3 regions of the Anaeromusa sp. genome follow, and region 1 is predicted to be linked to each of the others. Evidence: riboswitches for the same ligand, from Rfam matches in the RefSeq annotation. Region 1 holds a riboswitch; each other region holds the start of a gene.
The links. A riboswitch is a leader RNA that binds a small molecule or an ion and turns the genes downstream of it on or off. The one in region 1 is predicted to bind cyclic di-AMP.
Positions count from the first base shown of each region.

Region 2: another riboswitch for cyclic di-AMP. It lies ahead of PHF27_RS00665 (3D domain-containing protein); the one in region 1 lies ahead of PHF27_RS04955 (NlpC/P60 family protein).
Region 3: another riboswitch for cyclic di-AMP. It lies ahead of PHF27_RS09645 (dihydrodipicolinate reductase C-terminal domain-containing protein); the one in region 1 lies ahead of PHF27_RS04955 (NlpC/P60 family protein).

Region 1 is NZ_JAQUZF010000022.1:463-10,363, reverse strand. Features, by position in the region: gene folP (dihydropteroate synthase) at 1-1,098, opposite strand, end outside; gene PHF27_RS04985 (nicotinate phosphoribosyltransferase) at 1,323-2,378, shown strand; gene PHF27_RS04980 (methyl-accepting chemotaxis protein) at 2,428-3,267, opposite strand; gene PHF27_RS04975 (metal ABC transporter permease) at 3,376-4,182, opposite strand; gene PHF27_RS04970 (metal ABC transporter ATP-binding protein) at 4,197-4,880, opposite strand; gene PHF27_RS04965 (Fur family transcriptional regulator) at 4,877-5,329, opposite strand; gene PHF27_RS04960 (metal ABC transporter substrate-binding protein) at 5,363-6,310, opposite strand; gene PHF27_RS04955 (NlpC/P60 family protein) at 6,445-7,113, opposite strand; cyclic di-AMP (ydaO/yuaA leader) riboswitch at 7,115-7,247, opposite strand; gene PHF27_RS04950 (glycosyltransferase family 2 protein) at 7,311-8,249, opposite strand; gene aroH (chorismate mutase) at 8,246-8,620, opposite strand; gene PHF27_RS04940 (hydrogenase expression/formation C-terminal domain-containing protein) at 8,658-9,056, opposite strand; gene PHF27_RS04935 (HyaD/HybD family hydrogenase maturation endopeptidase) at 9,049-9,561, opposite strand; gene cybH (Ni/Fe-hydrogenase, b-type cytochrome subunit) at 9,539-9,901, opposite strand, start outside.
Region 2 is NZ_JAQUZF010000002.1:9,191-19,091, forward strand. Features, by position in the region: gene PHF27_RS00640 (PolC-type DNA polymerase III) at 1-430, shown strand, start outside; gene tpx (thiol peroxidase) at 487-999, opposite strand; gene PHF27_RS00650 (hypothetical protein) at 1,273-1,407, shown strand; gene PHF27_RS00655 (NAD(P)/FAD-dependent oxidoreductase) at 1,491-2,162, shown strand; gene PHF27_RS00660 (Zn-dependent hydrolase) at 2,185-3,411, shown strand; cyclic di-AMP (ydaO/yuaA leader) riboswitch at 3,485-3,625, shown strand; gene PHF27_RS00665 (3D domain-containing protein) at 3,635-4,240, shown strand; gene PHF27_RS00670 (hypothetical protein) at 4,324-5,091, shown strand; partial or broken gene PHF27_RS00675 (acyl-CoA dehydrogenase family protein) at 5,195-6,327, shown strand; gene PHF27_RS00680 (alkaline phosphatase) at 6,466-7,944, shown strand; gene PHF27_RS00685 (YibE/F family protein) at 7,944-9,083, shown strand; tRNA gene PHF27_RS00690 (tRNA-Val) at 9,123-9,199, shown strand; gene PHF27_RS00695 (VOC family protein) at 9,317-9,733, shown strand.
Region 3 is NZ_JAQUZF010000069.1:3,990-13,890, reverse strand. Features, by position in the region: gene PHF27_RS09650 (ClC family H(+)/Cl(-) exchange transporter) at 1-1,394, opposite strand, end outside; cyclic di-AMP (ydaO/yuaA leader) riboswitch at 1,623-1,757, shown strand; gene PHF27_RS09645 (dihydrodipicolinate reductase C-terminal domain-containing protein) at 1,761-2,525, shown strand; gene PHF27_RS09640 (TIGR00341 family protein) at 2,592-3,926, opposite strand; gene PHF27_RS09635 (DUF1847 domain-containing protein) at 4,178-4,771, opposite strand; gene PHF27_RS09630 (Mrp/NBP35 family ATP-binding protein) at 4,800-5,579, opposite strand; gene PHF27_RS09625 (ATP-binding protein) at 5,639-6,496, opposite strand; gene PHF27_RS09620 (4Fe-4S binding protein) at 6,493-7,353, opposite strand; gene PHF27_RS09615 (TIGR03905 family TSCPD domain-containing protein) at 7,616-7,870, opposite strand; gene PHF27_RS09610 (hypothetical protein) at 7,957-8,331, shown strand; gene PHF27_RS09605 (iron-sulfur cluster assembly scaffold protein) at 8,397-8,786, opposite strand; gene PHF27_RS09600 (ABC transporter permease) at 8,837-9,571, opposite strand; gene PHF27_RS09595 (ABC transporter ATP-binding protein) at 9,568-9,901, opposite strand, start outside.

The DNA.
Region 1 (9,901 bases):
CGCCGTCCCTTCGACCCGTTCATCTGTTGCCAGTCCGCCCAGCACTTCGCCGATAAAACGTTTGCGCGACGTACCAAGGAGAACCGGACAACCCATTGCTTGCAATTCGCCAAGGCGAGACATTACCTCTAAATTTTGCGCACAAGTTTTGGCAAAGCCAATTCCCGGATCAATCCAAACATTTTCCTCTCTAACGCCGGCTGCTGCTGCCAGATCCAAACTGCGCCGTAAAAAGCCGCAAATACTGCCCATTATATCTCCAGTATAGGCTGCTTCTTGTTGATTATGCATAACCACAACAGGAACATTATGGCGAGCTGCTACGGCAGCCATCCCAGCATCTCTTTGCAAGCCCCAGACATCATTTATAATATGCGCCCCTGCTTGCAACGCCGCTTCCGCGACCTCCGCCTTGTACGTATCAATGGATATCGGCACTGAAAGCTGCTTAACCAGCGGCTCTAATACCGGCAACATGCGACTTAGCTCTATTTCGGCGGATATCTCCTGATTTCCTCCATACGGCCTAGTTGATTCCGCCCCCAGGTCAATAATATCCGCGCCCTCTTCCACTAACCGTTGCGCCTGCTCTATCGCCGCTTCCGCTGAAAAATATCGACCTCCATCAGAAAAGGAATCTGGCGTTACATTCAAAATTCCCATTACAAGGGTCCTATTTTCTGTTAAGACCAAGCGTTTCCCGTCTTGCCACGCATACTCACGCTGACAGGTTGGCTGCAAATGCGCTTTTAGCGCCTGTTCCATGGCCGCCGCCACACGAGGCAAGCCCCACGGCTGCTGTCTCAGCTGCGCCAGAGCCAGACGATACTGCTTGACCGTAGCAAACACCAACACATCGGTGCACTCCTCCGATAAGTCAGCAGTTCCTCTGGAAACAGCCACATCGCCGCCTTTAGCCAAAAAAGTCTGTTTTAATAAATTAGCAGCTTTCGTCGATAAGCCCTCCAGTTTCAACACTGGTAAAAGCATCTTCTCCGTCATCAAAGCGACGCCGACCGGGTCACAGCCAATCTGTTCTAATTGGCGTTTTGCTTCCGCCAAGGACACAAGGGACAAAGAGCGCAAATTATATGCCATAATAGAATAGTTCCTCCTTTAAAGAACTTCTGTTAACACGATTGCAACTAAATCATAGCTTGTAGCAGTTTCCTCTCTGAATAGAGGATTGCCAAAACATTTATGTTTATTGTATCATATTTATTGTATGTTAAGGAGCAGGCAGCCAGATTGATTCTGGCAGACGCAATCGCGGCCGACGTTCCCCGGTAAAATTTGTAAAGGGTAGGCTAGGAGGCTTAGGAATGACACAACGCCGATCTCCCGAATGCTTTGACATTCCGGTAGAAAAGATCCGCAACGGTTACTTCAGTGATACATATTTCATTAAAACTAGTGACATTCTGCGAAAAGACGGGTATCATCCCCGCGTTATGATGCAAATCTTCCAACGCAAAAATGCAATTTTATGCGGCATTGATGAAGCGTTAGCTATCATTCAACGCTGTGCTTACCATCCGGAATCTTTGGTACTGCATGCCCTGCACGACGGTGACGAGTTGTCTCCTTGGGAAACCGTGCTGACAATCGAAGGCGATTTGGCCGACTTTTCACATCTAGAAACCGTTTATCTTGGCGTGTTGGCGCGCCAGAGTAAAATCGCCACGCATGTTCATGAAGTAGTCCGAGTCGCCAACAATAAGCCAGTTCTCTTTTTCCCATCTCGTTTCGATCATTACAGTGTGCAGGAAGTAGACGGCTATGCCGCTTATATCGGCGGCGCCCAAGGCGTCTCCACCATTGCCAACGCGCAATACGGTTATGATGACGCCATTGGCACCATTCCCCACGCCTTAATTGCCACGTACGGCGGCGACACCTTGCGCGCAACAAATGCCTTCCACAAATATATTGATCCTCAAGTCAATCGCGTGGCGCTTGTTGATTTCGACAACAACTGCGTGGAAACCAGCCTAACCATAGCTCGCGCCTTGGGTGACTCCTTATGGGGCGTACGCTTGGATACATCAGACGCTCTTGTGGATGCCTCTGTAATCCCCTATATGAGTACCTTCAAGCCCACCGGTGTTTGCCCTCAATTAGTGCGCAACGTACGCCGCGCCTTAGATGACGAAGGATTCTCCCATGTAAAGATAGTCGTTTCCGGCGGTTTCAATGCCGAACGAATCCAACAGTTCGAGCGTGAAAAAACTCCTGTCGACGTTTATGCTGTAGGCAGCAGCCTTTTTGAAAAGGAAAACATTAATTTTACCGCCGATATTGTCATGGTCAACAACGAAGAATGCGCCAAATTTGGCCGGCAATTGCGGCCAAATCCAAAATTAGAGCTTATAAAATAAGAAAGGACCCGCTAAAAGCGGGTCCTTTCTTATTTTACGGCACGCGCCGCTATTTTTCCGCGCAATTCAAACTTCCAGCCAGCTCGTTCAAACGCACCGACAGCTCTATGAGACGCCTGCCATGATCGGTAACGCCGGAAAGCTCCTGCGCCTGCTGCTCCGCCAGCGACTCAATTCGTACAATTTCATTGCTGATCTTGCCGATACTGCTGCCAATTTCTTTTAAAATGGTCTCAATTTGTCCTGCCGAGCCAGCGCTATCCACCGCCAATTTGCGCACTTCTTCCGCCACCACGCCAAAGCCTCGTCCCAATTCGCCAACTCGCGCCGCTTCAATGGCGGCATTCAAACCCAGCAAATTAGTTTGGCTGGCGACGTTCTTGATAAAGTTTAATACTTGATCCGTCCCTTTAACATGTTTTTGCGCTTCCCCTGACAACTGCTTTAAAAGGCCCCCGACGCCAGCCAGCGATTGGGCGTCTTCATGCACCTTGTCGATAACCTCTTTCATCATAGCAGCCGCTTCTTGCAGCTCCGCCGCTGAGTCCAACAAGATGGACGCCGTCTCCAAAGATTCATGAATAGCCACGGCTCCTACAATCACGTCGCCAGCATAAATCGGCATACTGACGGCAACATAGGGTATGCCGTAAATAACTTTGTCCACATGTACGCAAACCCGACGCTTGAGCTGCATCGCCTGCTGCACGGCCGAGCCAGATTTTACCGGTTCTCCCAAGCACACCTGCTTACGCAGTTCTTCGATGGAATTAACGGCAATCCAACGCTCCCGATCACAAACAACCATGCCCATTTTATGATTGACAAGCTGTGGTATGTACTCAGCTACCGCGCAAAAGGAGTTCAATATTTCTGCAGCCTGATGCATAGCAATCCCTCCACAAAATAATATCGTCTCCCTAAATCATAGACCCTAAAAATAAACATAGTCAACCGAAATTACCTAATTTATTGATATCATACCTACTATGACGTTCTATTCCTTGCAAAATACTTTAGCTGCCAAACCGGCAGCCAAATACAACAAAATACAGCAAAGAACAATGGTTCCTCCTGGAGCCATATCCAAATAAAAGGATACGCTCAGTCCCCAAAACACTGCCAGAAGAGCAAACAATTCCGCCAAAGCCAGCGTCACGCGAAAGCCTTTGCGGAACTGCAAAGCCGCCGCTACCGGCACAATCATCAGCGCGCTGACCAATAGAATACCAACAATACGCATGCCTAAAACAACAACCACAGCCATTAAAATACTAAACAGACAGTTCAATTTCCGCACAGGCATGCCGGACACATAAGCCATTTCCTCATCAAAGGCCATACATAATAATTTAGGCGCCATTTTTAACAACAAAAAACCTACGACAAGTCCACAGCCAACCATACTCCAAACATCTTCCGGCGTCACCGTCAGTATGCTGCCAAACAGAACGCTTAAAAGCGAGTTTCCTCCCATACGGTTCATAGTGCTGAACAGTACCGCCAACGCCATACCGGCGTAAAACACAATCGCTAAACCCATATCGCTGTGCGCTCGATGCCGCTGCCTCACCCATTCAATGCCCAATGAGCCGAGAACCGTCACCGCCAAAGCGCCGACTACTGGATATACCCCCATCAGAGAGGCGCCGGTAACGCCGGCAAAAGCCAGATGTCCCAAGCCGTCTCCAATCAGAGATTGCCTGCGGACCACCACAAAAAAGCCAATTAGCGGACACAACAAGGCAATCACAAGTCCTGCCGCTAAAGCACGCTGCATAAAATCATAGCTGAATGCTTCCACAAAATTTCCTCCCATCAACCTGTATAATACCAAAGATGGCGCTCCTGAATATGCGTGGAAGCAAATTCCTCGTTCGTGCCATAAAAGCACAGTCCTTTATTGATACAAGCTACCCTGCTGGTCCAGCGGGCCGCATTGTCAACATCATGAGAAACCATCACAACCGTCATGCCTTCTTGGCGGCAAAGGTTTTGCAGTAATTGATAAATTTGCGTACTTGCCTCGTAATCAACACCGCTTGTAGGTTCATCCAACAACAGCACTTTCGGCGCTGTTAAAAGAGCCCTTGCAATCAGCACCCGCTGCAGCTGTCCTCCGGACAACGCCTCTAAACGCTTCCCTTCCAGCCCCTCCAAGCCTACAATCTGCAGGACTTCTTTGGCTGTCCGCCGCCGCTGCGGCAACAACTGCAAAAGCTCTTTCACCGTCATCGGAAAACCGGAAACATTTTGGCTGTACTGTTGCGGCACATAGGCTAATGTACCTGTTTTTAAAAAATCACGCGGCTCCTTGCCGTCAATATAAATGCCGCCTGCGCTGGGTTGACATAATCCGGCTAACAGGCGAATTAAGGTTGTCTTGCCGCCGCCATTCGGTCCAACTAAAGCTACAAATTCACCACTGCCCACCGCAAGAGACACATCGTTCAATACCGCATCGGCTTCATAGGAAAAAGAAATATGTTCAATTCGAATCATACGGGATCCTCCTGCCCGGCTTTTTTACGAGTACAATTTTTACAGCGGCCGTACAGATCCAAGGAATGGCGCAGAAGCTCATAACCTTTGCGATGCGCCTCCTCTTCCAACCGCGCATCCACAGGACAAATATCCAGGCAAACCGCTTGGCCGCAGTCTACGCAGCGAATATGGTGATGATGACCGTCATGGCTCCATTCGTAGGAGGTAGCATCTTTTCCCAACGCGCCAATGGGCAATAAAATCCCCTGTTCCACCAGCAGCGTAAGATTGCGATATACCGTATCCAGGCTTATGTCTTCTTCTTTAATGCGAACCTGCTGCCAAATGTCCACCGCCCGCATTGGTTGTTCCGCTGCAGCAACCACTTGTAGCACCGCTTTACGTTGCTCCGTAATCCGGCAGCCCTGCCGCCGCAGCGTCGCCAACGCTTCTTCCAGTCTATCCATCACCAGGCAACTCCTTTCGAAAAGCGAAGCACCTTATTGAGCCAACGCCTTCTTAAGCTGTTGCAAATTTTCCCGCATCAGCGTCAAATAAGAAGATTTTCCTGCCTTGTATTCTTCCACAGTCAAGCCTTCCAACGGATTAAGCACCAGCGTCGACGCACCGGCCTCGCGGCTTAAAACTTCAGCCAACTTGGGGCTTACCAAAGTTTCAAAGAAAATATACTTCACTTGATGGGCTTTACAAAAACGGATAATTTCAGCCATTTTGTCAGCTGTCGGCTCGGCGTCAGGAGACAGTCCCATCACCGGCACTTGCTGCAGCTGGTAGCGCTTAGCCAAATAAGAAAAAGCTGCATGACTTGTAATCAGCTCTTTTTTAGCAGTCTGCTGCAAAGCCGCGGTATATTCATCATGCAGCTGCTGCAATTCCTTCAGATATGCCGCCGCATTGGCTTCATACTCGCCGGCATGAGCCGGATCCGCTTCTACCAACGCCGCCAAAATAGTTTTCACTTCTTGCTGCGCCAGCACCGGGTCCAGCCAAACATGGGGGTCTTTTGCGCCATGTGCTTCGCCGCCATGAGAATGTCCAGCCTCTTCTCCTGACTCGCTTTCCGCTGCATCCAGCAAAGCAATTCCATTGCTTGCTTCCACCGCCTTAGCCGAGCCTAACAGTTCTGGTTTCACAACAGCCCCAACCCAGTGCTCCAAGCCGGCGCCATGGTAAACCAATAGTGCGCTGCCTTTGATTTTAGCCAGATCTTTTGCCGTCGGTTCCCAGTCATGAGGCTCTGTTCCCGGCGGAACCAAAAGGGAAACCTCCACTCTATCTTTCCCCACAGCTTTGACGAATTCTTGCACTGGATATACCGATGCCACTACTTGTAGTTTTTTCTCTTGCGGTTTTGCATTCATACCGCAACCAGCAATAGCGCTTACCAAAAATACCAGCATGATGATAAATACACTTCGACGAGACACAGCATCCACCTCTTAATAGTAATATTCCTATTAAGAGAATAGCATATCTCCCTAAGTCTTGCAAGAATCTTTCTCATTTAGATTTTAAAAAAACAGGTAGTTACCCTTAAGGATAACCACCTGTTTTTTTAAAATCACATTACCCGTTTAGCGCCTAAATAACGCGCTCCCCAATACCCGTCATACAAGCTGTCTACGCGAACGCCGCGGCTGGATGTCGCGCTAATAAAGCGATCATCGCCTATGTAGATGCCCACATGAGATACACCGGAAGTATAGGTCGTGAAGAAGACAAGGTCACCGGGTTGCGGATTCGAAACCGAATATCCTGCATCATATTGTTCATCTGCCATGCGCGGCAAGAAAATGCCGGCATTTGCAAAAACGTAACGCGTAAAGCCCGAGCAGTCAAATCCATAGGGAGTGGTTCCGCCGAAAACGTAAGGAACTCCACGGAATGACATAGCGCTTTGAATAATCCGCCTTGTCATGCTCGTTCCCATGTCACTACGACTTACGGGAATGTCTCTGCCCATTAACGCCCGATAGGTACCGGAACCGACGATTCCATCGGCTTCCAGGCCATTAGCCTTTTGAAAGGCCATGACAGCGGCTCTTGTTGCCGAGCCAAAGTCACCATCAGCTGAACTGTTTCCAAAACCAAGTTCCTGCAAACGTTGCTGAATGGCTGTCACATCATCGCCAATATCTCCTTCGCGAATGGAAGAAGCATCTGCCACCCCAGGTGCGCTGAGCAAAAAGCAAACCATACCTAAAACAAAAAATCTTTTCAATTGCCCCATTCTGTCACCTCTCTACAGCCTACGAGGTTAGCTGACGGGTTCGGGTCGAGCAACCCTACGCGAGCGACTTCGCGCTTCACCCCTACTATACTGTGGTTCCCCCGCTCCAGAGCCGGATTCGGCTTTATTTAGCTCACTTTAAGGACAATTCGCTATTCGATGGAAAAATCCTGCCTAGTATTCTTTTTTAACTTTCTTTACTGTTGTTCTTTGCCGCCCTGTCCTATTTCTTGGCGCAGCCAATAAAGCGGACGTTGCTTTACTTCTTCAAAAATACGTCCCACATATTCGCCGATAATACCTAGCCCCATAAGCTGTACGCCGCTCAAAAGAGAAATGCTTGCGGCAATAGTGGCCCAACCAGGTACAGCCTCGTCCGTCAAAAATTTAATATAAACAACATGCAGCGCCAAAGCAAAGCTAACTACGCCAAAAACCAAGCCGGCATAGAACGCAATACGCAAAGGCAGCTTCGAATAAGCGGTAATGCCATCTAAGGCAAAATGCAGCATTTTCCCTGGCGAAAACTTAGAAACCCCTGCATAGCGGGGCGGCGCCACAAAATCCAACGTCGTCTGCCGATAGCCAATAGCGCCCATCATGCCGCGAATAAACCGAGCCCGTTCCGGAAAGCGCCGAAAAGTTTGCACTACTTTGCGATCCAACAAACGAAAGTCGGAGCCCCCTTCGCGTACGCGCACCTTGGAAACCACATTCATCAAACGGTAAAAGCAAGAGGATGTCATTTTCTTGACCCAAGAAACGCCTTCCGTCGTCAGACGAATGGTCTGCACTACCTCGTACCCGTTCTGCCATTGTTCAATCAGCTGCGGCAGCAATTCCGGAGGATGCTGCAAGTCTCCATCCATCGTAACGACGGCATCTCCCTCTGCATGATCCAAGCCGCAACTCAAAGCTATTTGATGTCCAAAATTACGTGCTAAAATCAAACCTCGCACGCGAGAATCTTTCTGCGATAAACGGTCAATAACCATTGGCGTAGCATCTTTCGAGCCGTCATCAACAAAAATCAACTCAAAAGAATGGGGCAATTTCTCCATAACCGAGCATATCGCCTGATAAAAAGCTTCCATGTTTTCTTCTTCATTGAAAACAGGAACTACAATGGAAATCATTGCTCTTTCGCCTCCGCCTTGCGATCTTGCCGTAAGGCAACGGCTCTGCGCAAATACACATGACGCAGTTCCTTCATCGCCTTGTCGGTATTCCACAATACCAGCACACGGATGCATTGGGGCACGCCGTCTTCGGCCTCAATTTCTTGAGCTCCAAAAAGCGCCACATCATTCCAGCCAAAACGCCGCGCCGCAGCCGCCGGAAATGCAGCATTGACCTCTGGGGTAGAACTGAAAATAACAGCGCCCAGCTCTTCTTCTTGCCAGCCATTAGCCTCTGTTAAAGCGTCCAGCAATTGCAGCACCGCTTCAAAAATTTCTTCTTTAGTATTAGCTTCCACCGTAGTGGCGCCACGCACTCCTCGCAACATCTGCCGCGCCTCCTTTGCAAGGCAAGGATCACCGCTGTTACGTCGGTGATCCTTGCTCATTCAACCATGTATTAAGCCGCTGGCCATCCTTAGCCACATCCTCCCGCTGCGCGGCGGCAAGCTCCGGATACCAAGCAATCTCTATTGTCTCCAATACAGGAGTATCTTGTAAATTGCAATATACGCCATGCCAAATACCGCTAAAAGCCGTTTCTCGCCACTGTGCCGGTTCTAAGGCATCCTCTATTTTAATGGACACCTCCCCCTGCCCCAGAAAGTCCAAGATGGTTTGACGTTCTTCTGGTGTTAAGGGAAGTTTATCCAAAAACAACGTATGCCCCCGTCCGTGTTCTTCTAAAGCGGCATAGGCTTGGCGCACTTCCTCCAGCACGGCTTTCGCCAGCGGAGCCAAGGCCGTTTGATCCGTCTCAGCCATGCAACGCCACCTCCGTTTGCCACTGCTTTACTTGAACACAGGCCGCTTGCACCAAGTTCGGCAGCGCCGCCGCCACAGGCGCCGATAATTCCATGCCCACAGCCAGCGTTTGCGGCTGCAAGCCGAGAAGAACGACTTCTTCCACTGGCGCCTCCAGCAGTTTCAGCACCGCCAACACGTCCTTGAGACCCAGATCGTGCACAGACACGGCGCCGCTAAGATGAGCCTCTAACTCAGAGTTCCGTAAACAATACAATGTTCCCGGCTCCTGGTCGCCTTGGACAGCATCCAGCAACAGCAGGCGCTTCGTTCCTTTTAAAAAGCGCAGCAACTCCATCCCCAGCGTACCGCCATCAAGAAGCTGCACGGAATCCGACAGTTCTCCTTGTAACTGGAGTTGTTCCACCGCGCGTACGCCAGCGCCCTCGTCGCCGAGCAAAATGTTGCCAACTCCTAAAACCGTTATCTCCGCAACGTTCATCTTAGCGGATATCCCCCAAATCATCAGGATCCTCGTGGAAGTACTTAACACCGGAAATCATACTTGAAATTTCGCCGCCGCCTTCAATAATATCGGCCCGGACCGCCATGTACACATGGACAATGGAAAACAGCATAATCGCCCAAGCGGCATAATGATGCAGCAAGTGCAGCCAATACTCTCCACCCAACCAGTATACAAAGGGACCAAATAAGAATGCGCCCCAACCATTGGGGTGAATCATAAAATACATAGCCAGCCCTGTGACAATTTCAATAAAAATCATCAAATAGGCAGTCGCATAACCAGCCCTCGCCATGTGGTTGCGCAAGTAAGGCCGGTGATGCGGCGAGAGAAGCAAATA
Region 2 (9,901 bases), on a different contig from region 1:
GCGCGCCACGGAATTTGACGCTGCCCGTATTGTTGGGGATAAGGGAAGCCTGAAAAAAGAGATGGACGTCATTGAAGCGCAGGGAAAAGAGGCCTCGGCCAAGGATAAAGCGTTGTTTACAATCATGGAAATGGCGATGGAAATGTACTTGCGTGGATTTGCCTTTAAACGAATTGATTTATATGAGTCCGATGCGGATAAGTTCCGCATTGTTGACGGGGCGCTGCTGCCGCCTTTAGGAGCGCTGCAAGGCGTGGGCGGCTCGGCGGCGTTGAACTTGGTTGCCAGCCGCTGTGCGGACAGACCTTTTACTTCGCAAGAGGATTTAAAGTCGCGTTCTCGTGTTTCCAGCGCCGTTATCGAAGCGCTGCGTAATCATGGCTGCTTGGAAGGATTGCCGGAAAGTAATCAGTTGATGTTGTTTGGCTGAGTTTAAGCAAAAAAGATCCCGGAACCATATGGCTCCGGGATCTTTTTTGCTTTTTCTTAAGAAAGCGCTTTTACAGCCGCTAAGGCGCTGTCGAAATCAGGTGCGTCTTCTACATTGGGAACATACTGGATGTAGCGAATGACATCGTCTTTGTCGATGACGATGACGCCGCGGGAGAGCAGGCGCAGCTCTTCGATGACAAAACCGTATTTAGAGCCAAAATCGAGGGCTTTGTGGTCCGAAAGGGTGGTAAGATTTTCGATGCCTTGAGCGGCGCAGTATCGCTTGATGGCGAAGGGTAAATCCACACTGATGGAGAGAATGGCGACATCCGGGAATTTGGATGCATCTTGATTGAAAAACCGTGTCTGTGCATCGCATACAGGCGTATCAATCGATGGTACTACGCTAACGACACGGAGCTTGCCGGCTGTGTCAGACAGCGAGAAGGGCTGTAAATCTTGCGTGAGCGCTTGAAATTCCGGCGCCTTTTCACCAACTTTTAATTCCCGCCCCAAAAGGGTCAAGGGGTTTCCTTTCATTTTTAAGTAACCAGTTCGCTTTTCCATGTAAAAGCCTCCTTTTATTTTTAGGTTTTATAAACAATAATCGAAGCTAAATAATAATATTTTTCAACTACACTTATATTCTATCAAACTGAGTGGAAATGTCAACAAGAATTATTATTGATTATATAGTGAGCTATTGTTTAAAGTATTTTTCGAGCTAAAGGAATCATTTTGTTGTTAAACAAGGAAGAAAATGGTGAAAGAGCAGGGGTTTTAAAAAACGATAGCGAAAATAATTACTAGATAAAGCAAGGCAAGGCAGGAGGGGCAAACATGCGCACAAAAGGAATCAGTCGTAAAGTGATGCATCGGGAAGAAAGCCGCAAAATGGGGCGTGTGGCCATGTATATCGGTGGCGGGGTGGCAGTGATTCTCTTGCTGCTTATGGTCGGATCAGCTTTATTTTAAGAAGGTGCTGGTCAAATTGTGACAAGCAAGGTATAATTTAAAAGAAGTTTTTTCTTAAATAATATTGATTCGCGGAGGTTGTTATGACGACACAAAAAATGGACATGCTGGAAAAAGGCGCTATTGTACAACGGGATCGCAATACCTATGCTGTTGCGCCGCATATTCCCGGAGGCATTATTTTAGATCCTGATGTATTGCATAAGATTGCAGATGTTGCGAAAAAGTACCAGGCCCAGGCGCTGAAACTAACAATGGCGCAGCGTATTGCCATTGTTGGGATCAAAGAAGAGGATATTGACAAGGTCTGGGAGGAACTGGGCATGGACAAAGGGCATGCCATTGGCCTTTGCGTGCGCAGCGTAAAAATTTGTCCGGCTACGCATTTTTGCAAGCGGGCGCAGCAAGACGGAGTAACGTTGGGGTTGGCCTTGGACGAACGCTATCACGGCATGGAACTGCCTTCTAAATTTAAAATTGCAGTTTCCGGGTGTGTAAACGCTTGTACAGAGCCAGTGCTGAAAGATATCGGCATTATTGGCTTGCCGAAAGGGTTTACGGTGCTGATGGGGGGCAACGGAGGCGTAAAGCCTCGTTTGGGCAATGAAGTGGCCCAAGGCTTGAATCAAGAGGAAGTCCTTGCTTTAGTCGATCGGATTGTGACGTATTATAAAGCAAATGCCAATAAAAACGAACGTTTAGGACGTATGATTGATCGTTTGGGGTTGGAGACGGTGCAAGGGGCGATCTTATAGTTTAAGAGAAGGAGGCTCTCTAATGGACCAACAGTGGATTGTGGAAACCATCGATACTATCGCCTCCATGGGGGCGGATGAGTCGGGTGCGGCCAATCGGTTGGCTTTTACGGTTGCCGATAAGGAAGCGCGGTGTTATGTCGCTTCTATAATGGAGTCTTTAGGCATGAAAGTGCGCATCGACGCCATCGGCAATGTGATTGGCAGTTTGGAGGGAACAGAGCCGCAGCTGCCGCCAGTGGCGCTGGGTTCGCACGTGGATACAGTGCCGCATGGCGGACACTATGACGGGGTTGTGGGCGTTGTGGGCGCGCTTGCCGCGGTAGGACGGTTGAAGGCGGCAGGCCCGCTGCGCCGCACGGTGGAAGTGATTGTCTTTGTTGCGGAAGAGTCCAGCCGGTTTTCTCACTCGACAATGGGCAGCAAGGCGATGACAGGCAGTGCTAATTTGAACGCTTGGGAGCGAGCTGTAGATAGTCAAGGGGTTACCTTTCCTGCGGCGTTAGCAGCGGAAGGGCTCTCTTTTGAAAATTTAAAGCAATGTGTTATAGCGGAGAAAACCTATCAAGCTTATTTGGAACTGCATATTGATCAAAGCAAGCAGCTTGAGGAACGCGGCGCTGCTGTGGGCGTTGTGGAGGCCATTGCCGCGCCGACGCGCTTTAAAATGACGGTGACCGGCATGGCCGGTCATTCGGGCACTACGCCTATGCATGATCGATATGATGCGTTGGTTAGTGCGTCGGAGTTGGTGCTGGCTATCCGTAATATTGCTAATGATCATGCGGAAGATGATATAGTGGCTACTGTTGGAAATCTCAAAGTCTATCCTGGCGCGATGAATGTAGTGCCGGGCAAGGCGGAATTGTGGGTGGATTTGCGCGGAACTGATTACGAGTACATTGTGGAAAGCCTTCAGGAAATAAAAGACGCGGCTCTTTCTATCGCGGAAGATTACGAAACGCCAGTGACCATTGAAATGCTTTCGGCGGACAAACCGGTAGCGATGGATGAGGAATTGGTTGCGGTAGCGGAAAAAGCGGCGGAAGAAGTGGGCGTTGAGTGGATGCGTTCAGTCAGCGGCGCCGGACACGACGCTATGAATATGGCTAAGATTACACCGGCCGGCATGCTTTTCGTGCGTTCCCGCGATGGCGTCAGCCATCATCCTGATGAATACGCAGCTCCTGAAGATATTGAGGCTGGTGTGCAGGTGCTTACGGTTATGCTGCGCCGGCTGCTTGCCTAAAAGGCGAAGGCGGCTTCGCAACGCGGGTGTCTAGTAGCAAGCCTTGACGGAGCGGTAAGAAATGGAGTAAGATAACAATGTACTGCCGAATCCATCGTAATGGTACGGGGGAACCAACTTATGGGGTGAATCCGCCTAGGCGGAAGGGTATTTTCTCTCTCTTTTTCAACCCGAACCCGACAGCTAACCTCGGAGGCAGGAGTTTAAAGAGAGGTGATTCAGCTTGAGGTTTTTAAAGCAAATTGTGTTTTTTGCGTTCTGCGGCTTCTTCTGCATGTTGTCGTCGGTATTTGCGGCAACGGCGGCGCCGCCTGTGGCGCGCCAAGAACACCAGGTTGTACAGCAGGGTATGCGCGGGGAAAATGTCATGCGAATACAGCATCTTTTAGCCAATCAGGGATTTTATGCTGCGGCTGTGGATGGCGTATTCGGTCCGCAAACTTGGCAGGCGGTTGCTGATTTTCAAAGCATGAGCGGCCTGGGAGTGACCGGAGTGGTTGATGCAGGTACGCTGAGCGCCCTTGAAAGGGCTCAAGACCAGCCGGGTCGTTTTGGTCGGTCTATGCATATGAAGGCTACAGCGTATTCACGGTTCGACCCTGGCTGCGGCAGCTATACGGCTCGCGGTAATCTGCTGCGCAAGGGCTTAGTGGCGGTAGATCCGCATGTAATTCCCTTGGGGACTAGACTGTATATTCCCGGATACGGCTTTGCCATAGCCGATGATACCGGCGGCGCCATTAAAGGCCATGTTATTGATTTGGCTTTTGACAGCCATCAAGAAGCTATCAATTTTGGCGTCAGACATATTACGGTGTACATTTTATAAGAAGTACCTACTAAAGGCAGGCTTAGGCCTGCCTTTTAGAATTTATACGTTTTGCCGTAAGGAAAGCGCTTGAGAGGTGTGCTATGGAAAATAGGTTATTGGAAGAAGTATGTATTGTCGGACAGCGGCGTGAGCTGCAGGCGGTTGTACATTATCCGCAAGGCGTAGCCGCGCAAGAGGCTTCTTGGCTGGTAATGAGCCATGGCTTTCGCGGTTCTAAGGACGGACATGGCCGGGCTGTGGAATTGGCTGAGCAGGTGAGCGCCAGAGGTATGGGCGTAATTCGGTTTGATTTTACGCCGTGTGAGTCTTTGGACAGGCAGGTAGAAGAACTTCTTTGCGTAACCGGGTGGATGCAGCGCCAAGGCTGGATGTCATTGGTTCTTTTAGGCCGCAGTATGGGCGGTTGTGCCTCTCTTCTGGCAGCCAGCCAGCTGGGCAAGCGAGTGAAGGGGCTTTGCTTATGGGCGACTCCTAGTGATTTGCAGGCGACCTTTCAAAACGCTTTGGGCCTGGCAGTGTATAGGCAGTTGCAGCAAGGAAGCAGCGTGAATTTGCAGGACGAATGGGGCAGCCTTCATTTGGAACCGGATTTTATTGGCGGCTTTACAACGTTGAACTTGCCGGCAAAGTTGGCGGCGTTGGGCTCATTGCCCTTGCTCGTTTTGCATGGAACAGAGGACGAATTGGCGCCGGCAGAGCAGGCTTGCGCTTATGCGGATGTTGCCAAGGGTCCCTGTAAACTAGTGGTTTTAGAAGGAGCGGATCATCGTTTTAGCGAGCATTTTAAGGAAAGCGCAGCGGCGGTAGTGGCCTGGCTGGGGTCATGGTATACAAAAATATCCAATTAATGTATACTGTAAGAAAAAAGATACTATTGCGGCAATTGCCGGAAGAGACAGTTGAATCTCTTGCTGAGGCGAGCGTCGTGCCGGGCAGGCAAGGAGGGTATTTATGGATTTTCAATGGACCCAGGATCAAGTGGACTTGAAAAACATGACCCAAGAATTCATTGCAAAAGAAGTTGCGCCATACGCTGGAGAGATGGACGCCGCAGGCGGTATGCGTCCGGGCTTGCAGGAAAAATTTCATGAAATGGGCCTGTTGAACTTGATTGTTCCTGAAGAATACGGCGGTCCTGGACTTGACGCGATGACAGTAGCGGTGCTGTACGAGGAAATCGGCAAAGGCTGCGCTGGCGTGGCTACCAGTATTGCTGCCAATGCATTGGCGGCGTATCCGGTCTTGCTGTTAGGGACGGATGCGCAAAAGAAGTTCTTTTTTGACAAATTGAACGAAGGAAAACTGGCGGCATTTGCGCTGACAGAGCCCAATGCAGGTTCTGATGCGGGGGGCGTTGTTACGTCGGCTGTAAAGGACGGCAATGAATATGTCTTAAATGGCAATAAATGCTTTATTACCAATGCTTCCAACGCTGAGATATTTGTTGTTTTTGCTAATACACGCAAAGCGGCTGGCATTCGCGGTTTGACAGCTTTCGTTTTAGAAAAAGGAACTCCGGGCTTTTCCGTAGGGAAAAAAGAAGAAAAAATGGGATATGCGCGTCAGATACTTGCGAGTTGATTCTCGACGGCGTGCGAGTACCGGAAGAACAACGCATCGGTCGGGAAGGCGAAGGCTTTAAACTCGCTATGAAAACGCTAGATGCGGCCCGCCCTTTGGTGGGAGCCGTATCTGTAGGAATCTCACAGGCGGCTTTGGACTGCGCAGTGAAATACGCCAAAGAGCGCCAGCAGTTCAATAAGCCAGTGGCTTCTTTTCAACTGGTGCAGGCGATGGTGGCCGATATGGCTATGCAAATCGAGGCGGCGCGGCTGTTAGTGCACAAGGCTTGCTGGCTCAAAGATCAAGGGATGCCTTACTCCAAGGAAGCGGCAATGGCCAAATGCTTTGCTTCTGATGTAGCTATGAAAGTGACCGTGGATGCCGTGCAGGTTATGGGCGGCTATGGCTACTCGAAAGAGTACCCGGCGGAAAAATATATGCGTGATGCGAAGATTATGCAGATCTATGAGGGGACCAACCAGATTCAGCGCTTAGTTATTGCCAATGCGGTTTTGTATTGACCCAATAGGCAGCAGAAAAGCTTCCGTTTTGACGGAGGCTTTTTTATTTACTAAAAATTAACAATTTCATAGCGTGAACTTTACATAGAATTTTTATACTAGAGGAGGTAGAAAAAATACATAGTAGGAGGAGATTATGTGAATAAGAAAAAATGGCTGATGCCCTGTGCTGCGCTGGCGGTGATGGTGGCGATTTTGGTGGCATTGGCTATGCCGCAGACTAACGCAGTGGCTGACGCGGCCAATGACCAGGCTTACTATGGGAAAAAAGCGAAATACGTATTTTACTTTATTGGCGACGGTATGGCATTGAGCCAGATTAACTCTACGGAAATCTTCAAAGGGACTCAGAATGGCAACGGACCTATGGGCAGGCAGCCTATGAATTTTACCGCCTTTTCTCATCAGGGCGTGCAGCGGACGCAGTCGGCGGATACATTCATTACGGAATCAGCTGCCGCAGGAACGGCACTGGCGACTGGCAACAAAACCAATAATGACATTTTGGGCATGGATCCTACAAAGAGTGTGAAGTTTAAAACCATGGCGGAAATGGCCAAGGAAAAAGGCATGAAAGTAGGCATTGTCTCTAGTGTGTCCTTGGACCATGCAACTCCAGGCGCTTTTTATGCGCATCAACCGACTCGCAAAAACTATTATGAAATTGGTCAGGAAATGATTAACAGCAATTTTGATTATTTTGCCGGCGGCGGTCTGTTGGCGCCTACAGGCAAGAAAAAAGACCAGCCTAATTTGCTGGATATTGCCAAACAAAAAGGCTATCAAGTAGCTCTTTCGATCGAAGAAATCCAGAAGATTGGCCGCGGCAGCGGCAAAACGATTGCCATTGCTCCAAACCTGGCGGCGGAAGAAGCCATGTCCTATGAAATTGACCGTGGCGAAAAAGTGTCTTTAGCTGAGTTTACCCGCAAAGGCATTGAGGTGCTGGATAATCAGAACGGCTTTTTCATGATGGTGGAAGGCGGCAAGGTCGATTGGGCTTGCCATGCTAATGATGCGGCGACAACTGTAAAGGATGTCATGGCATTTGAAGAAGCCATTGCAGAAGCGCTGAAGTTCTATGCCAAACATCCGGATGAAACATTGATTGTCGTTACTGGCGACCATGAGACCGGCGGCATGACCATTGGCTTTGCCGGTACTGGTTACAAGACGTTCTTCAGTAAATTGGGCGGACAGACCTTGTCTTATGAAGAATTTGACAAACAGATCAAAACCTACCGCGATCAAGTAGGCGCTTCTAATGCCAATTTGGATGACTGGCTGCCTGCGTTGGCCAACCAATTTGGCATGAACGAATTGACTGCCTACGAGAAAAATCGTTTGGCTCAAGCGTTGGCTTTCAGCATGATCGATCCCAAAAAACGTCCTGCTGACGAAGAAACTACCTTGGCATACGGACCCTACGAGCCCTTCTCTGTAACGGTGACTCATCTGTTGAATCAGCGCGCGGGGATTGGCTGGACCACCTATGCTCATACTGGCGTGGCTGTGCCTGTGTATGCCCAAGGAACCGGCAGCGGCGTTTTTGACGGGTATTATGATAATACAGATGTGGCGAAAAAAATGATGAATATTATGGGTGTTTCTAAATAATGAAACGGGATCGCATGGTTGTTTTCGTTATTTTATTACTGTCCCTCGGTTTATACTGGCTGCCAAGTCAGTTTACGCCGGAGGATGACGGCTATATACGGGCCAAGGGCGCCGTGCTCTCCGTTGATAATGAACACGTATACGCCCGAGGCGTAGTTCGCACAGGCGTGCAGGAGGTTGTGCTGCAAATAGCTGACGGTCCGTATGAAGGCAAGACCATTACTTGCAGCAATACGCTGTTGGGAAAGCTGGAAATGGATAAGATATTTGCTCCAGGCGATACGGCTCTGGTGGCTGTGAAGGGGACGGCAGGCGAAATTCAGGTCGCCAACGTGGTGGATCATTACCGCCTGTATGCAGAAGGGTTGCTCTTTTTCCTCTTTGCCGCGCTTTTATGCTGGTATGCCCGCTGGACAGGACTGAAAGCTCTTCTTTCCTTTGTATTTACCGTTTTAGCTTTGTGGAAAGTGCTGTGGCCGCTGTTCTTGCTTGGTTGGGATCCGGTATTTGTATCCATCTTGGTTGTAGCGGCTATTGTCGGTACGGTTACGCTATTGGTTATCGGCTTTAACCGCATTGCCTTAGCGGCTTTTTGCGGCACCTTAGGGGGAGCGTTGGGGGCTGTAGTGCTGGCTTTTTTATTCGGACAGCTTTTTCGCGTTCACGGCGCGGTTTTGCCTTATGCCGAGACCTTACTGCATCTGGGATATGCCCAGCTAGATCTGACCAGAATGTTTCTGGCGGGAATTATGCTGGCTTCTTCCGGGGCAATGATGGACGTGGCCGTCGATATTGCCGTAGCTGTTGGTGAATTGAAATGTAAGCGGCCGGACTTGAAGCGCGGGGAGGCTATTGCCTCGGGCATGCATATCGGGCGGGCTGTAGTTGGCACGATGACCACAACGCTGCTTTTGGCTTACAGCGGTTCCTTTATGGCGTTGATGATGGTTTTTATCGCCCAAGGGACGCCAGTGGTTAATATTTTAAACTTGACCTACGTGGCGGCGGAAATACTGCACACGTTAACAGGCAGTATCGGTGTGGTGCTGGTCGCTCCATGTACGGCCTTGTTGGCGGGAGTTCTCCTTGTAGAACCTTCGTCTGTGATGGCGTGCGAATTATCAACAAAAAAGCCTTGACTTTTAAGGGCTGCACGTATTATAATTACCACTGTCCTAGGGGTTATAGCTCAGTTGGTTAGAGCGCATGCTTGACATGCATGAGGTCAGCGGTTCGAGCCCGTTTAACCCCACCAATTAACAAAGTAAGCTCCCGTGTACGGGAGCTTTTTTTTGTCGTGGCAGGGAAAACGACAGTGCATAGGGAATTCATAAAAGATAAGAAACAATATTCCAGGGGGCGAACGGATATGATGAAAATTACGAGGGTGGACGCAACGTTTTGTACTGATAAACTGCAAGAATCTAAAGAATTTTATATGAACTATTTTGATTTTGAATTAGTGTATGAAAGCGATTGGTATTTGGAAATGATGGTTCCAGGCATGCCGACCAGCGGCTTGAGTTTTACCTTGCCGCGCCGAGATGAAGGAGAATTCTTTTGCGGCACAGGTACAATTCTTTCGTTTGAAGTGCCGGATGTGCAGGCGGAGTATCAGCGCTTAAAAGAGGCTGGCTTGTCCCTTGTGCAATCGCTGCAAGATAAGCCTTGGGGAGAGCGCAGTTTTGTCGTGGATGATCCAAATGGAATTCATCTTTATATTTATGAAACTATTCCAGCTACGCCGGAGTATCAAAAAATCTATGATTCCTTTCGACAGGCTCGGTGAGGCGCAAAGCATTATCCGTGGTTTGATTTTGAGGAGGCAGCGGCGCCAAGCGGAGCGGCTATCTTGGCGCGCAACGCCTGGGTGTTGTTGGAAAAGGCTTGAGATAAAGACCATGAAGCGTTGCGTTCATGGTCTTTTCAATGGCTTTTCGGCACTTGAAAGGATGCT
Region 3 (9,901 bases), on a different contig from region 1:
CCTGCCAGCTTTGAATTCACACAGACAAGCACTTCCACAATACTGCGCAAAGCTTGGACGCTTTCGGCTTTTCTTTTACCCTGCTTAAGTAATGCTTTTTCTAAAAGAACTTCATATATAGGCTGTACACGCAGCAGATCCGCCGTTAAATACGCAATCATAGACACAAAAACCAATGGCAGCATATGGTGAAAAGCCCCAGACATTTCCATAATCAAAATACTTCCGGTAATAGGAGATTTTACAACTGCTGCAAAACATGCCGCCATAGAGAAAATTATTATATTGGCGCTATAAAACGAATCAAGAAGTCCAAACTGAACAAACCCATAGCTAAATAAGCTTCCTCCTAGCGCTCCAATAACCAGCATGGGCAAAAAGATGCCCCCTGGAACACCAGAACCATAGCTAATAAGCGTAAAGAAAAATTTAGCCGCCAACAAAGACAGCAAATACAAGAATCCAAAATTCGTTACTGTCAATTCATTTACCAGACCGTTGCCGCCTCCCAAAACCTCAGGCAACAGCAGCGCAAATACTCCGGCAAAAGCCAAGGGAAGCAACGCTTTGGAAAAGACGGACACCGGCAACAGCTTTTCGAATAGACTTCCCGCCACCAGCAACCCTTTATTAAATGCCGCGCCGAGAATACCCATCCCCACGCCTAGCACCAGCAGAATCCCAAAGCTTGCCACTGGAAACACTGGAACTCCAGCAAATGTAAAAACAGGGTTCTCACCATAAAAATATTGCGACAACACTGTCGCTGTCAATGACGCCGTAATCGCGGATACAAGCACCGCCGGTGAGAAATTCTTATGTAGCTCTTCTAAAGAAAATACAACCCCTGCCAGGGGCGCATTAAATGCCGCTGCCAAACCAGCGCTAGCCCCGCTGGTCAACAAATAACGCTCCTCCATGCGACTTCTTCCCCATAGACGGCTAATCCCTTGTCCAACCACCGCGCCCAACTGAATGGACGGCCCCTCTCGGCCTAAAGAAAGCCCTGCGCCAATAGCCGTCACGCCGCCTGCAAGCTTAGCAACCAGTACGCGCAGCCACGGCATGCGCATAACACCGCCTAATACTCCTTTCACCTGTGGAATACCACTACCTGACGCCATCGGCTCCCAAGCAACTAAGGCATGAAGAATCCCTGCGATCAAGAGAGATAAGCCAATCCAGCCGCATATCGAAATCCAAGATGCGTCTTTTATAGCCATCTGATATAAAAAATTCCTCAGTACTTCCGCGTTTTCTAAGGCGTATCGAAAAAACACTACCACTCCGCCTGCCACCGCGCCAACCAAAACGCTCTCCGTAAACAGCTTAAAACGAAAATTACGCCACTGTAACAGCGCTCCATAGGCGCTACTCACTCGATACTTGCGCATAACCTAACCTCTTCCTAGTTTTCTATTTTCTTATTGTACCACGCCGCTTCTTCCGCTACCGTTTATTTTTTAATTCCGCTCCAAAAATAATTCTCTATTGATAAATTTGACTAAGGAGCAATTGTTGTGTTATTATAAGTACAAATAGAATATGTGTTTTTTAGGAGGAGCCTGTCACCAAGGGCTCTTTTTGTTTTCTTCGCTGTATTCCCGCAAGTCGGGTAATGCATATAGCAAGCGCCTAATTCCAAAATTGGAAGCGGGGGACCCATTCTTGGGGTGAATCCTGAACATTCAGGTAGGGCGTATCTCTTTTCGCCCGAATCCGTCAGCTAACCTCGCCGGCGTAACAAAGGAGGACTTTCATTGAAACCAATCCAAGTAGGACTCTGGGGCTTTGGCAAAACCGGCCGCCTGGTGGCCAACGAATTTTTAAACGACAAACGCTTTGACTTGTCCTGGGTGGTGCGCAAAAGCACCGCCGATCACCATAAGTATGCCAGCCGCTTATTAGGGCAGGAATGCGATACTGGTGAAATTATTTCTATTGAAGACATAGGCCCTTCTTTTTTTCGCGAGCATCCTGTCGATGTTCTTGTTGATTTTTCCGGTTCACGCGGCGTTCACGCCTATCAGCGCGCCGCCGAAGAAGGCATTCCTATTGTCTCGGCTATCTCTCAGTATGAAAAAGAAGACCTTGACTTATTAGAGTCTTTATCCCCAAAAACGCCAGTTCTCTACTCTCCTAATATCACCCTGGGGATCAACGTTTTATTGATTGCAGCCCAAATTTTGCAAAAAATCGCACCTCATGCCGATATTGAAGTCGTCGAAGAACACTTTAAAAACAAGCCGGAAACCTCAGGCACTGCTAAAAAGATCGCCAAACTCTTGCAGCTAGATGACGAACATGTTAACTCCATCCGCGTAGGCGGCATAGTAGGACGACATGAAATTATTTTTGGCATGCCGAACCAAACCATTCGCCTCAGCCACGAAAGCATCAGTCGCGCTTCCTTCGGGCAAGGTGCTATTTTCGCAGCCAACTTCCTGGTAAAACAGCCTCCTGGTTTGTATTCCATGGAAGGGATCATCGCTGACATGTTCCGCGACAATATCCCAGTTTATTAGGGGTGTGAAATCAACCAAATAAAGAGAACCCGGCATCCCATCAGGGGAGTCCGGGTTCTCTTCGTCTTATGGCGCTTGCTGCGGAGCTTTTTCTAGATCTGCTGCCGACTTAGAAGACGCTTTTATACGCAGTTGGACTTCTACTCTTCGTTTCAAACGCTCCTCTAGTACCGCCTGCAGCGATTTACGTACACTTTCTTCCAGCGGTTTCGCACTCACGACAAAGGCTTCGATCTGATAGGTGCTGCTTCCTCGCTGGTAAGAGAAGCGATAATCCTCCAATTCCACCGCAGGCAGCAACGACAGCTTTTCCCTTAACGCCTGTTCGATGATTTCTTCAGGCGTCCCGCTGCGCACAACCTCCACTATTTCTTTTTCTTTTATCTTAGGAAGCAGTGCTTGAAAGGAATCAATATTTTTCTCATCGTTCACTTTTTGCACCAATACAACATCAGCGCTTACCTTCACCGCTTTTCCCAGACGCAGCTCCAGCAAATTCTCCATTTGCCGTATATTTTCAGGGCTAATCACCTTCGTGGTCCGAAACGCCGCCTCGACATCATAGCGTCTGTCCGCTTCGTTAAAGGTGGCAGACAACAAAGTAGACTGCGGCGCAATCATATCCAGCGACTCTTCAAGAGAGGTTTGAATGATCTGCTCCGTATGCGCTTTAGCATATGTCTTATACATAATGAAGGCCAACGGCACAGAGATTAGCACCAGCAGCAACACGGGATAGAAAAGACGTCGAACCGCTGATTGAGCCCCCACTTCCTTTTCACGTCCATGCCCGTTCGCAAAACCTGCTAATTCAAAGACAAGTACAGCGGCAACAACGATAGCTACCATATTAGCAAGAAAAAGCAGAAATGCGCCACCAGCAACGCTCATATTCTGCTGGGCCAAACCAATGCCTACGGTACATAATGGCGGCATCAGCGCCGTAGCAATCGCCACCCCCGGAAGGGTCGCACTTTGCGGCTTCATGCAAATCGCATAGGTCCCCGCCGCGCCGGAGGCTAGCGCAATCACCAAATCCAAAATAGTAGGCGTAGTTCGCGCCATCACCTCGCCAGTCAACTCCGCCCGCGGCAACAGAAGGGTCAACACCATCGCCAATAGAACCGCCGCCACCCCGCCAAGAGCCTCCGCTTTCAACGCCAATAAAAGCAGCGACCGGCTGTTTGCAGCCACCGCCAGCGCGCACCCTAAAATTGGACCCATCAACGGCGCAATCAGCATCGCCCCAATTACGACAGCCGTACTGTTCGACAATAGCCCGTATGTTGCTACCGTACAAGAAAGTACGACCATGATCAAATAGTAGCGACTCATGCTTGCATCAGTGAAAACGTTATTAAAAATAGCGGTTCTTTCTTCTTGATTCGGCCACGCAGCCATAGCCAGTTCACTCCTTTTTGTTAAAGTAACTCAGCAAGTGCATTCACGTTTAGTAAAATTTGAATTATGATTCCTTACTTTTAATTCGACAAAACTCTAATGAAACATTTTCTAAGCACTATAAAAAATCAGATTAATTCGAGTTGGGATTACCAGTTAATTGCGAGCATTCGTTCTACACCCCTAGAAAGAAAAGCCGTACAGACCTCCGTCCACACGACTCTTCAAAAAACAAAAGCTTATAGTTTAATTTACACCTGACCCTCCGGCAGTATGCCCAGCTTCCTGCGCCAATACCTTGAATAAATAGCGCCCAAGGGATTATGGGCCATAACGCGATCCTTAGCCACTAAGCATGATACAGGCGCTGCGGAAGCAGAAGTAAACAGCATATCATGTCCTACGCAGAGGCCTACTGTAAAGTTCAATTCTGTTTTCTCTTTATTCAATACCGCAGCCTGCACCTTCGGATTACACATAACCTCTTTAGCACCGTCTTTTATCGGCTCCAATCCCAGATGGTTTTTCTCGACAGCGCAAACCTTGCAGCAAACCGAATGAACTTCAAAAAACTTGGCAAAATACGCCTCGATCAGCTTAGCTTCTTCAGCTAAACCGATACAAAAGGCCAACCCAATTTTCTTAGTTCCTAAGAGTTTGGCAAATTCTACACTTTCTTCCAGACGGGTCAGCTTCAGATAATAGCGGCCTTCCGTGCAGGCTGCAGCCTGCATCATTTCCAAATCTCTTCCGTGGTACTGTTCTTTCACGTCCTCTACCGACCAGCCTAAACAGTTTTGTCCGATTTTATAGCAATTTTTATGTCCGCATTGTGCACATTTCATAAACCTTCACACTTCTTTCAAAAGGTCTTTACTCTTGCATCAATTTAGCAATAACTTGCTCCCATGCTTCTTCACAAGCTGGAGAACCGGCCTGATCCGGAAGACCTTGATCGCCTCCCAACATAACCAACGGATCTAATGGCAAGGCGCCTAAAAAAGGAATATTCTTTTCAGCCGCCAGCTTTTCTCCGCCTCCTTGACCGAACGGATAATGACAATGTCCACAATCAGGGCAAATAAAACCGCTCATATTTTCAATCAAGCCCCGCAAAGGCAGCTTAACAGCCGCCGCAAAATTCAGCGATTTTCGCACATCCGCCAATGAAACCTCTTGCGGGGTTGTCACGACGATTCCTTCACATTGCGGCACATCTTGAACCAAGGTTAAAGGCTCATCACCGGTACCAGGAGGGCTGTCCATCAAGAGAACGTCCAGGTTTCCCCAATCGGTATCGCCAAGCAATTGCTGTATCAGACCAATCTTCAAAGGCCCGCGCCAAATTAATGCTTCGTCAGGTGTGTTGAGCAGCCCCTGCATCGTAACGACTTTTACATTCGACCCATGAGTAAAGGGCTGAATTCTATCCCCTACAGCTGTATGCTGCTGCCCCCGCATGCCAAAAATGCCGCTTTGGCTCGGTCCGTGCAAGTCCGCGTCCAACACGCCCACTTTCCAGCCTTTAGCCGCCAGACGGACTGCTAACTGCGCGGTTACCGTGCTTTTACCCACGCCTCCTTTACCGCTCATAACCAGCCAGCGGCGTTTAATGCCTGCAAGATTTTTCTCGATCTTCGTCATTTCACTCATAGTTCCTACTCCTTCAATTTTTCTATAATATTTTTCTTTATCACAAGCCGTGCTTGCTGCTATAACGCTTTTTGCACGTTCTGCCATAATAGTTGGATTGCTGTCTGCAGCTCTTTGCCGCCGCTTTCCCAAATGCTGCAGCCTTCGGAAGACGCCTTGCGAAAGGCTTCATGATAAGGAAGTTCGCCTACCGGCACAAGCCCCGAATCCGCAATCCATTTTCTAGCAATGGCTGTTTGCCCCTCATGCAAGGTCGCCTTATTAATACATGCCAGCACCGGAACTTCAAAGTGTTTTGCCAGCGCCACTAAGCGTTTCGCATCAGCCAAGCCGCTTCCTGTCGGTTCTAATACCAACAGCACAGCATCAGCCCCGGTTAAAGAAGCAATCGTAGGACAGCCTACACCGGGAGGACCGTCGACCAAAAGCCATTCCGCCCCCTGCAGCAGAGCCCGTTCTTTAGCCTCCCGACGCACCTGAGAAACTAACTTCCCCGAATTTTCAATTGCAATGCCCAATTCCGCATGTACCAAAGTCCCAAAGGGACTTTCCGACACCAGCCAACAGCCTGCCTGCCGTTCCCTCATATCCACCGCTTTTTGCGGACATACCAATGCACAGGCGCCGCAGCCTTCACAAGCAAGCTCGTCCACTACTCCGGCGCTAGTAATAGCACCAAAACGACACACTTCTTCACATTTCCCGCAGCTCGTACAAAGAGCTTGATCGACAAACGCTTCCAGCCCCGCAAAAAAAGGTTGCCTTTCAATTTCTTTCGCGTTCAGCGTCAGATAAAAATTAGCGGCATCAACATCGCAATCCACCAAAACCTTTTTTTCTAAAATGCGCGCCAACGCAGCACTCACCGAAGTTTTGCCACTGCCGCCTTTGCCGCTTAGCACAACAATTTCTTTCATACTTTATCCCCCTTGGCCAACGCTCTCACTTGCAGCCAAAAATTCGGCCAATCCACCGAAATCTGCGTATCGATATTCCCAGCAGCATATTTTTGGGCAAATTCCCTAGAATAAGGAATCCGCAAAAGGAGCGGCACGTTCATAGTCTGGCATAGTTTTTCTACTTCTTTTTCCAGATGACTTCCATCGCTTTTATTGAGCACAACTCCCGCCGGAATGCCAATCCTGGCTGCGACAGAAAGAGCGCCTCTCAAATCATGAATGCCAAACAAGCTTGGTTCCGTAACCAAAATGCAGCAATCGCTCCCTTTGACAGCCGCTACCATGGAACAGGTAGTTCCAGGAGGACAATCAACAAGGGTCAACTCCGGCTTTCCTGCAGCTGCCGCTTTTTTAGCCGCATCAATTACGACCGTGCTTGCTACGCTGCCAATTTTGAGCAGTCCTTGAATATATACATGTTCCTGCCCGTCTTTTCGCCAAACACCACAGCGCACCTGCCCCACTTCTTCTGGCCGCTCCCGCAATACCTGCGCCGGACAATGTCGGACACAAACACCGCAAGAATGGCATAATTCCGGAAATACCATTGGTTTTCCCCCAGCCATAGCCAGGGCTTGAAAACGACATAGATCCGCACAAGTACCACATCCAATACACTCGCCGAACAATTCAGGAACTTGCCTCGTCACTACTTGTTCCTGACGCCACTCTACCTCGCCAAAAACATCGCCATCAGGCGCTTCTACATCACAATCAACCCAAATAATACTATCGGTTGGCGCTTTCTGCATCATCAATGTCGTCAGAGTAGTCTTTCCAGTACCGCCTTTGCCGCTGGCAATGCTAATACGCATAAGTTCACTCCTTTTAAAGTTTTCTAAAAGTTCATTAAGAAATATGTTTCTTTTGTATAAATCTATCCTACCACTTGAAGATTTTTTCGTCAATTACGAAATAAGTTTCTTTTTTCTTGACAATTCCCAATATGTATCTTATGCTCAATTTGAAACATATTTCTTTTCAGTTTTCAATCAGCCTCATCTTATACGGATTCAAGCGAAAGTAATTCAAAAGCCTGCGCAAATCCATCGTTCACGCAGGCTCTTCTTGTTCAAGTTACGCAGTGTGTTCTTGTCTTTTTTGCCATTCCTCTAATGCTTGCGCTAATTGATCTGTACAAGAAGTACCATTGCGACATAGATTGCCTCTGAATTTATCAATAAATTCTTGTACGTCCATTCCTTCCACCAAAATACCAATAGCCCGTAAGTTCCCGGGACATCCTCCTTTAAAAGAAACCTGACTCAATTTCCCCTCATAAATTTCAAAAGAAATTTCCTTTGCACAAGACCCGACTGTCTTATACTTCATACGAATCACCTCATTAAGTGTACTTTGTCCTTCTCAGCTTAATGAAACAAATTTCATTTGTCAATAATTATCAAGGAGGAATTAATATGAACCCGTGCAACACTCGCCCTGATATCGTTTTAACCAGCCGTGGCTTGCATCCTGAAGCAGCTTTAGACCCTCGCTTTCGCGGCGCTTCTTTTTTAGCCGCATACTGGAAGCAGCCGGAAAAGTGGCTATTCATTTCACTAACGACGGATCAGCCCAATAGTAAAGAGCAGGAAACTGTTAAAAAAATTTTAGACTGGCAACCTTCATGTATTGTCACTGGTTATATTGGTTTACAGTCCTTCCGTTCTTTAGCCAGAGCAAACATCAAAATTTACACTTACGAAAAAGGCTCTATCATAGACTGCGTGCATGCAGCCTTAAACAATACTCTTCCATTATTAAACCATTCTAACGCCCTTGATCTTCATTAAAACTTCATAGAGCTGCAGACATCTGAAAACGCAGAATGTCCGCAGCTCTTTTCTATGCCTGACATTCATACCACATCATCAGCAGCAGATGATGTTTTTCCTAAATATTCTTCCACTGCAGCATGCAATGCCGCAGCTCCCAAGTTGGAACAATGTTTTTTAACTTCCGGCAAGCCCCCTAAAGCCTGCAAAATATCCTCTTCGCTAATAGCAAGGGCTTCATCCAAGGTTTTCCCTTGCGCCAAAACGGTTGTCATACTGCCAGAAGCAATAGCCGGCGCACAACCAAACACAAGAAAACTGCAGCGTTTAATCCGTCCTTCGTCAACTTTAATAAAAATAACGCACTGATCCCCGCAATCGCCGTCTCCCATTACACCAATACTGTCCGCATCCTTCATCAGCCCCACATTTTTCGGTTCTGTAAAATGCTCCATTACCATTTCAGAATACATAGCACACCTCTTTACTAATCACTTGCTTTCGCACCGCAGAATCTCACTTCTTATTGAATCCACTTCTTTTTAATATTTTGAGTACTATACCAAAACAAGCCCATTGAAAACACACACAATATTAGAAATTCATCCATTATAGAAAACATAGTCGTACCATTTATAGCCCCGCGCAGCATGTCTGCTCCATATGTCAAAGGCAAGCAATACGATACCGGTTGCAGCCAAGCCGGAAGATTCTCTACAGGAATAAAAAGCCCGCACAAAAACATCATCGGAAAGCGAAAGAAATTGGAAAAAGTTTGCGCTTCAAATACTTCACTGGCGGAAACCGCAATATAAAGACCTAAAAATGTGGAAGTCGCCGCAATAAGAACTATTGCTAGAAATAGAACAACCCAATCTACACCGGATAAGTCGATCAAAAAAGAAGCAAAAAATACCGGCACCAACGCATTCACAATCCCAAATAAAATTGCGCCGCTCGTTTTAGCCAGCATTAATATATTTAAGCTAATGGGGGCCAGCAAAAGCCGCTCAAAGGATCTGCTTTTCCGTTCAAACGTAATAGTAACCGCCAACATGGAAGTGGCGCCGAATAAAATAGACAAACCCATCACACCAGGCAAAAGCTCTTTAATGTCAATAGCACTTTGTGTACGGATAAAAAACATCAATGTCCACGATATAGGAAACAACAAGCCCCAACTAATATTAGGCGGCTTTAAATAATATGTTTTCATATCTTTACAAAGGATGGCCCAAAAAGCAATACTTTCCCTCATCGCTGCGCACCTTCCTTTTCCTTGCGCATCTGTGCCAACCCAATGCCTGTAATATTTACAAATACATCCTCTAAAGAAGGCTTAATCCATTTCGCCTCGTACACCATAACGCCGCGCTTTGAAAAAAAGCTCATAAACGGCATAAGTTCGACTCTTTCGCTAGTCAGCACTCGTACTGTTTTCTCATCCGGCATATCTACTTGTACAGGTAACATTTGGGTTAGTTCTTGCTGTAAAGAAGGAGCCTTTCCTTCCACTCGAAACTCAAGTACATGCTGCCCTTGCCCTTCTTGCAATAAGGCTTCTACCATTCCCATGCGCACCAATTTC